Linked DNA regions of Thiohalobacter thiocyanaticus. The protein of the gene in region 1 interacts with the protein of each later gene in a pairwise test. Links are inferred from orthologs where the notes say so. Each region holds a gene or a part of one and is shown on either strand. Other genes may lie near its edges.

Evidence for each region. The genes of interacting proteins can lie anywhere in the genome.
Region 2: the proteins of dnaB (region 1) and rep interact in binary tests that used the Escherichia coli proteins (3 or more experiments, as listed by UniProt). The link is inferred for Thiohalobacter thiocyanaticus from one-to-one orthologs.

What each region holds. Positions count from the first base shown.
Region 1 is NZ_AP018052.1:2,633,450-2,637,929, forward strand. The notes cover bases 696-3,627. They hold dnaB (replicative DNA helicase), read right to left. Parts: upstream 2,895-3,627; coding sequence 1,497-2,894; downstream 696-1,496. Other genes in these bases: alr (alanine racemase), read right to left, coding at 696-1,500; rplI (50S ribosomal protein L9), read right to left, coding at 3,030-3,476; CFK21_RS12140 (DUF2232 domain-containing protein), read right to left, coding at 3,511-3,627. Outside these bases: CFK21_RS12120 (tetratricopeptide repeat protein), read right to left, coding at 1-233; more of alr, read right to left, coding at 427-695; more of CFK21_RS12140, read right to left, coding at 3,628-4,422; rpsR (30S ribosomal protein S18), read right to left, coding at 4,478-4,480. UniProt on the Escherichia coli protein: The main replicative DNA helicase, it participates in initiation and elongation during chromosome replication. Travels ahead of the DNA replisome, separating dsDNA into templates for DNA synthesis.
Region 2 is NZ_AP018052.1:165,308-169,019, reverse strand. What follows is about bases 1-2,938. They hold rep (DNA helicase Rep), read left to right. Parts: upstream 1-438; coding sequence 439-2,439; downstream 2,440-2,938. Other genes in these bases: CFK21_RS00775 (class I SAM-dependent methyltransferase), read left to right, coding at 2,484-2,938; CFK21_RS00785 (hypothetical protein), read right to left, coding at 1-213. In the rest of the region: more of CFK21_RS00775, read left to right, coding at 2,939-3,194; CFK21_RS00770 (c-type cytochrome), read right to left, coding at 3,262-3,712. UniProt on the Escherichia coli protein: Rep helicase is a single-stranded (ss)DNA-dependent ATPase involved in DNA replication; it can initiate unwinding at a nick in the DNA. It binds to ssDNA and acts in a progressive fashion along the DNA in the 3' to 5' direction.

The DNA.
Region 1 (4,480 bases):
GCGTGTTCGGGATACCCGGACCGCACCGCTGCCAGGCCGTAGAGCATGTCGAACGCCGGCTCGCCCGCCCGCTCGGGGGCAAGCATCCGGGCCTGTTCCCAGGCGGCCGTGGTGTCGCCGTCGCGCAGCAGGCGGGCGATATCCTCCGATCCGGCCGCTGCGGCCGGCAGACACAACAGCAGGCAATTCACCAGCAGACACAGGCCGCGACAGCGGCGGAAAGCGATTTCCAAGAGTCCGACTCCGGCTGATTCTCAATAATGACGCGCAGTCACGGATTTGACGTTTCGGCGTCTGCCGGAAGAAATGCAAGGGATGTGCCGGGGTCAGTGGTCAGCAGGTAGGATGGGTGAAGCGCAGCGCAACCCATCGCTGTACCCCGGCCGGATGATGGGTTACGGCGCTGCGCGCCTTCACCCATCCTACTCACTCATACACCAGCGGCACCCGCGCGGTCACGGCGCAGACCAGTTCATAGGGGATGGTCCCGGCCGCGCGGGCGATATGCTCGACCGGCAGCCCCTCGCCCCACAGGCTCACCCGGCTGCCCACCCGGGCCTCGGGCAGGCCGCGCAGATCGAGGGTGATCATGTCCATGGAGACGCGCCCGACGAGCTGCGCCGGCCGACCGTCGACCAGCACCGGGGTACCGGCCGGGGCATGGCGCGGATAGCCGTCGCCGTAACCGATGGCGGCCACCCCCACCGGCATGGCCTCGGGGCAGACCCAGGCCCCGCCGTAGCCGACGGCATCGCCGGCGGCGCAGTCGCGGATAGCGATGAGTTCGGTCTCCAGGGTCATGGCGGGGCGCAGACCGTGATCAACGGCCAGACTGTCAACGAAGGGCGAGATGCCGTAGAGCATAAGGCCGGGCCGGACCCAGCCGGCATGCGTCTGCGGCCAGCCCAGCAGGGCGGCGGAATTGGCCAGGCTGTGTTCACCCTCCAGTCCCCCGGCCAGCGCGTCGAAGCGTTCGAGTTGCCGGCGGGTGGCGGGATCGGCACGGTCATCCGCGCAGGCGAAATGGGTCATCAGGCCGGCCAGCTCCACCCCCTCCAGTGCCTGCAACCGCTGCAGCACGGACGGCAGTTCGCCGGGCGCGAAGCCCAGCCGGTGCATGCCGGTATCGAGCTTGACCCAGACCCGCAGCGGCGCCGCGGGCGCGGCCGCAGCCAGTGCCTCGAGCTGATGCGCGGCATGCAGCACCAGACTCAGGCGATGCCGGATGACCTCATCCAGTTCGGCGCCATGAAAGAAGCCCTCTAACAGGACAATGGGCTTTTTAATGCCGGCCTGGCGCAGGAAAAGCGCCTCTTCCACCCCGGCCACGCCGAAGGCATCGGCGGCCTCCAGGGCTTGAGCCACCGGCACCAGGCCATGACCGTAGGCATTGGCCTTGACCACGGCCAGGATACGGCTGTGCGGGGCGGTGCGGCGGGCAAGTTCCAGATTGGACCGCAGCGCGTCGAGCGCGACGCGCGCACGGACGGGACGGGTCATGCAAAGTCCTCGACGCCGTAGTCGTCCATGGTGAAATTCTCGAACCGGGTGTACTGGCCGAGGAAGGTCAGCCGGCGGGTGCCGATGGGGCCGTTACGCTGCTTGCCGACGATGATCTCGGCGGTGCCCTTGTCCGGGCTGTCCTCGTTGTAGACCTCGTCGCGGTAGATGAACACGATCATGTCCGCGTCCTGCTCGATGGCGCCCGACTCGCGCAGGTCCGACATCACCGGGCGCTTGTTGGGACGCTGCTCCAGGCTGCGGTTGAGCTGCGACAGAGTCACCACCGGCACGTGCAGTTCCTTGGCCAGGGCCTTGAGCGAGCGCGAGATCTCCGAGATCTCGGCGGCGCGGTTGTCGGATCGGCTGGAGGACTGCATCAACTGCAGGTAGTCGATCACGATCAGGCCCAGGTCGTGCTCGCGCTTCAGGCGCCGGGCACGGGCCCGCAGGTCATTGGGGCTGAGCGCCGGGGTATCGTCGATGAACAGGGGCGCGTCGGCCAGGATGCTCACCGCCGAGGTCAGCCGCGGCCAGTCCTCGTCCTCGAGCTTGCCGGTGCGCACCTTGTGCTGGTCGATGCGCCCGAGCGAGGACATCATGCGCATGGCCAGCTGTTCGCCCGGCATCTCCATGCTGAACACCGCGACCGGCGTCTTGTTCTTGATCGCGGCGTGCTCGACGATGTTCATGGCGAAGGTGGTCTTGCCCATGGAGGGGCGGCCGGCCACGATGACCAGGTCCGAGGGCTGCAGCCCGGCGGTCATCTCGTCGAAGTCGTTGAAGCCGGTGGGCACGCCGGTGATGGGATTGTCGAGCTGGAACAGGTAGTCGATGCGATCGACCGTCTTCGTGAGCAGATCCTTGATGGCAGTGAAACCGGAGCGGCCGCGCTTGCCCTGCTCGGCGATGGTAAACACCTTCTGCTCGGCGTGATCGAGCAGTTCCTGGGCGTTGCGCCCTTCCGGAAAGTAGGCGCTGTTGGCCACATCGGTGCCGACCTGCACCAGCTGGCGCAGGATAGAGTGCTCGCGCACGATGTCGGCATAGGCGGTGATATTGGCCGCGTTGGGGGTGTTGCGGGCCAGTTCGCCCAGGTAGCCCATGCCGCCGGCCTCCTCGAGCAGGTCGGCGTTTTCCAGCCACTCGCCCAGGGTGACCACGTCCAGCGGCTTGCCGTGCTCGGCCAGTTCGGCGATGGCGCGGAAGATCAGGCGATGGTCGCGGCGGTAGAAATCATCCTCGGCCACCCGGTCGGCGATCCGGTCCCAGGCCTCGTTGTCCAGCATCAGACCGCCCAGCACCGACTGCTCGGCGGGTATGGAGTGCGGCGGGACCTTCAGCGCTTCGGTCTGTGATGCCAGGGCATCGGCCGTGGAAAGGGTATCTGGCATGAGTGTGATTATACCTGCGGGCGGCGTGTCCGGGATTGCCTGCCAGCATACAAAGCCCCCCGGCCACGGACAAGCGGCCGCGGCCGGGGGTTGGCATGAGGTGCAACAGCCCTGATGGATATCAGGGGGTTGGCCTTACTCGGCGACGATCACCAGCTTGATGGTGGCTTCCACGTCGGCGTGCAGGCGCAGCTGGACCTCGTATTCGCCGAGTTGACGGAAGGCGCCCTCAGGCAGCAGCACTTCCTGACGCTCGACCTCGTGACCGGCCGCCTGCAGGCCCTCGGCGATGTCGGAGGTGCCGACCGAGCCGAACATCTTGCCCTCGTCGCCGGCCTTGGCGGTCAGGGTCAGCTCATAGCCCTCCAGTTTCTCCGCCCGGGTCTGGGCGGCAGCCAGGGCCTCGGCGGCCTGGCGCTCCAGCTCGGCCCGGCGCTGCTCGAACTTCTCGATGTTCTCGGGGGTGGCCGGGGTGGCCTTGCCCTGCGGGATCAGATAATTGCGGCCATAGCCGGGCTTGACCCTGACCTGGTCGCCCAGGGCGCCCAGATTGGCCACCTTTTCCAGAAGAATCACTTCCATGACACACCTCACGCTGTGATCGTTGCCGCCGCCCTCATGCCGGGGGGGCGGCGACGCGTTGACGAAAATCGAACCAGTTGTCCGCCAGCCCGGTCAGGGCCAGCACCAGGCCGCTGTAAGGCTGGACAAACAGCAACAGTACATAGATGGCCACCAGCCAGCCGCGGGCCAGCCCCCGCCGGTTGACGATGCCGTGGGCCACGGCAATGCCCTGCAACAGGCAGCCTGCGGCCAGAATCCAGACCAGCTGGGCGGCCAGCCCGCCCAGAGCGCCTTCGGTGGCGATGCCGATCAGCAGCAGCGCCACGCTCAGCAGCGCGGTCGCGGTGCCCAGCCGGAATTCCCGGAACTCCCGGCCGAAGCCGCCCGGATTGTACAACTGCGACTGCCAGGCCCGCGCCAGGGCCAAACTCAGGGTGATGCCGACAATCAGGGCGGTGGCCACCAGGGCCGGCATCCAGCCCGCCACCTGGACCAGCATGGCCTCCAGGTCCTGGCCGCCGCCGGCCTGCATCCGTTCCACCACCGGCCGCAGCTGCGCCTCCCACCACTGGCCGGGATCCCCCAGCCACAGGTACTGCAGCAGCACGAAGGCCGCGCCCAGGCCCAGGATCGCCTGCACGGTGCGCTGCCAGGACACCGTCACCCGCAGCACCAGTGCGACCAGCCACAGCGGCAGCCACTGGATCAGGCCGGTCAGGACCAGTACGGTCGGCGTATCCCCCAGGGCCAGGCCCAGCAGGCTCATGCCGACCAGGCCGCCGGCGAGCACGATGCCGCCCTCCCCGGCCCCGCGGCGCAGGGTCACCAGACCCAGCGCGCCGCCGCCGACATAGGCCAGCGGCGAGGTCAGCGGCGGCAGCAGCAGGGCGGCGAAGGAACTCACCACCAGCACCGCGATCGCGGCCAGACGGCCGCGCATGACATAGTTGGCCAGTGCCCGCATTCAGCCCCCGGCGGTCCGGGATGCCCGGGCGGCCGCGCCTGCGCCGCCCAAGGCCTCA
Region 2 (3,712 bases), 2.5 Mb from region 1 along the record:
CCAGGGGGTCTCGGGCAGCAGCCCGTTGGCGGCCAGGCGCAGCCCGGCGATCAGAACCAGCAGCGGGAAGGCGACCAGCCAGGCATAGCCGGACAGCGCCAGCCCGGCGGCGGCAGCGCGGTAGCGCAGGGGGTGCTCGGCATGCCAGCGCCCGGGCAGCTGCTGCCAGGAATCGCGCAGGGACTGTATTCGATCGGTAACGGATTCCAGCATGGGGCGGCCTCAATACGATTACGGGATGCTCACCCCATCGGCACGGCAGGACCGGCCTTGTGCGGCCTCCTTCACAACTCCGGGAGACAGTGCCCGCGAGCCGGGCGGAATTGCCACACGGATCACAAAACCCATCGCAATCCGGTACCTGCAATCACGATTTATGGTCCCGGCGAAAGCGGGTAGAATGCCGGTTCATTCACTACCGTGCAGCGCATCCCATCCGTGGCAGATCTCAATCCCCAGCAGCGTGCCGCCATGCGGCATGTCGACGGCCCCCTGCTGGTCCTGGCCGGCGCCGGCAGCGGCAAGACCCGTGTCATCACCTGCAAGATCGCCCACCTGATCGAGGATCATGCCCTGTCGCCGCGTTACATCACCGCCGTGACCTTCACCAACAAGGCCGCCCGGGAGATGCGCGAGCGCGTCGGCCGGATCCTGAGCCGCGGCCAGGGCCGCGGCCTGTCCATCTCGACCTTTCATACGCTGGGCCTGAACATCCTCAAGCGCGAGCACAGGCGCCTGGGCTTCAAGGCCAGTTTCAGCATCCTGGATGCGGCCGACAGCGCCCACCTGATTCGAGAACTGATCGGCAAGTCACGCCTGGCGCTGGATCCGGACGCCGCGCGCTGGCAGATCTCAGATTGGAAGAACGACCTGATCTATCCGCAGCAGGCGGTGGAACAGGCCGCGGATGACCGCGCCATGGCCTGCGCCCAGCTCTATGCCCAGTATCAGCGCAGCCTGAAGGCCTACAACGCCTTCGATTTCGATGACCTGATCCTGCAGCCGGTGCGTCTGTTCCAGTCCGACCTGGAGGCGCGCGAGCACTGGCAGGGTAGGATCCGCCATCTCCTGGTGGACGAATACCAGGACACCAACGGCGCCCAGTACGAACTGGTCCGGCAGCTGGTCGGGCGGTTGGGATATTTCACCGCCGTGGGCGACGACGATCAGTCCATCTATACCTGGCGCGGTGCCCGACCCGAGAACCTGGCTCGGCTGCAGGAGGATTATCCCCGCCTGAAGGTGATCAAGCTGGAGCAGAACTACCGTTCCAGCGGCTGCATCCTCAAGTGCGCCAACACGCTCATCGGCAACAATCCGCACCTGTTCGAGAAGAAGCTCTGGAGCGCGCTGGGCTACGGCGAGCCGCTGCGCATCATCGGCTGCCGCGACCCCGACCACGAGGCCGAACGCGTGGTGTCCGAGATCCTGCACGCCAAGTTCACCCATGGCGCGCGCGACGGCGATTTCGCCATCCTCTACCGCGGCAACCACCAGTCGCGCCCGTTCGAGAAGGCGCTGCGCGAGCACCGCATCCCCTATCATCTGAGCGGCGGCATGTCCTTCTTCGAGTACAGCGAGATCAAGGATCTGGTCGCCTACCTGCGGTTGCTGGTCAACGAGGACGATGACCGCGCCTTCCTGCGCGTGGTCAACACCCCGCGGCGAGAGATCGGCACCACCACGCTGGAAAAGCTCGGCGAGTACGCCAGCGACCGCGGTGTCAGCCTGTTGTGCGCCTGCTACGAACTGGGACTGGCGCAGCACCTGAACAGCCGGGCGGTGAAGAAGCTGCAGGAGTTCGCCAACTGGGTGGTGAGTATTGCCGAGATGGCGAAGGGCGGTGATCCCATCGAGGTGTTCCGTCAGCTGCTGAGCGACATCGATTACGCCGGCTGGCTGCAGGCGCAGGCGAAGGATACGGACGAGGCCGACCGGCGCTGGGCCAACGTCGAGGAACTGGTGAGCTGGATGCAGCATGCGCAGCGGCAGCTCGACGGCGATGTCACCCTCGGCGACATCGTCGGCCGCATGAGCCTGATGGACATCCTGGACCGCAACCAGGACGATGCCGGCGGCGACATGGTGCACCTGATGACGCTGCACGCAGCCAAGGGCCTGGAGTTCCCGCATGTCTACCTGGTCGGCATGGAAGAGGAGATCCTGCCGCATCGCACCAGCCTGGAAGAGGACAGCCTGGAGGAGGAGCGCCGGCTTGCCTACGTCGGCATCACCCGGGCGCAGAAAACGCTGACCTGCACCTTCGCCCGCAAGCGCAAGCGCGCCGGTGAATGGCTCAGCACCGAGCCGAGCCGTTTCCTGGAGGAACTGCCGGCCGACGATATCGTCTGGGTGGACCGCCGGACCGAGGTCGATCCCGAGGCGCGCCAGGAGCGCGGCAAGGCGCATCTGGCCAATCTGAAATCGATGCTGTCCTGAGCAGCTGTTCCGCAGTCCGAGAAGGGAGCGCCATGTCAGTAACCATGCATATACATAATCCCGAACCGGGGCTGGTGGTGGATGAATTCGATGTCTACACCGAACTGCTGCCGCTGGATGGCGCCGGGATCATCGAACTTGGCTGCGGTGCCGCGCAGCACACCCGCGCCATTGCGGGAACCGGACGCCCAGGGTCCATCCTGGCCTGCGAAGTCGATACGGTGCAGCACGAGAAGAATCTCGCCATTGACGACCTGCCGGGTGTGACCTTCGTCCATGCCGGGGCCGAGGCCATCCCGGCAGAAGATGCCAGTGCCGACATCGTGATGATGTTCAAATCCCTGCACCACGTGCCGGTTGAGCTCATGGACACGGCCATGGGCGAGATTGCCCGGGTGCTGCGTCCGGGGGGTATGGCCTACATCTCCGAGCCGGTCTACGCGGGCGATTTCAACGAGGTGCTGCGCCTGTTCCATGATGAGCGCGAGGTGCGCGAGGCGGCCTTTGCCGCGGTGCGGCAGGCGGTGGAGGCCGGTCTGCTGGAACTGGCCGGCCAGCACTTCTTCCAGACCCGGATGGCGTTTGCCGATTTCGCCGACTTCGAGCAGCGGGTGCTGAATGTCACCCATACCCGGCATGAACTCGCCCCCGAACTCCATGACAGGGTCCGCAGGACGTTCGAGCAGCATCAGGGCCCCGAGGGTGCGCGCTTCCTCATGCCCATCCGGGTGGATCTGCTGCGCCGGCCGGGCTGAACCCGGGCATGAAAAAACCCCGCCGCGGTCACCCGGGCGGGGTTTTTTTCATGCCCGATGCTCAGGCTTACTGGCTTTCGGCCACCATGTGCTCGACCACGGCGCGGATCTCGGCCTCGGAGCAGTCCATGCAGGTGCCCATGGGCGGCATCGCATTGAAGCCCTCGACGGCATGCTTGACCAGGGTGTCCATGCCCTTGTCGATGCGCGGGGCCCAGGCGTCGGCCTTGCCCAGCACCGGGGCGCCGGCCGCGCCGGTGCCGTGGCAGGCGAAGCACTTGCTCTGATAGATCTCCTTGGCGCGCGCCTCGTCGACGCCGCCGCTTTCGGCTGCTGCAGCCTTCGCCGGGGCTGCGGGCTCGGCAGAGGCTGCGGCTGCGGCAGTACCGGCCTCGGCCTCGATGCCGCTTTCGTTGAGCATGTAGGCGATCGCGCCGCGCAGTTCATCGGCCGAGCAGTCGGCGCAGGTGCCTTTGGGCGGCATGGCGTTCAGGCCGTTGGTGGCCGTTTCCAGCAGG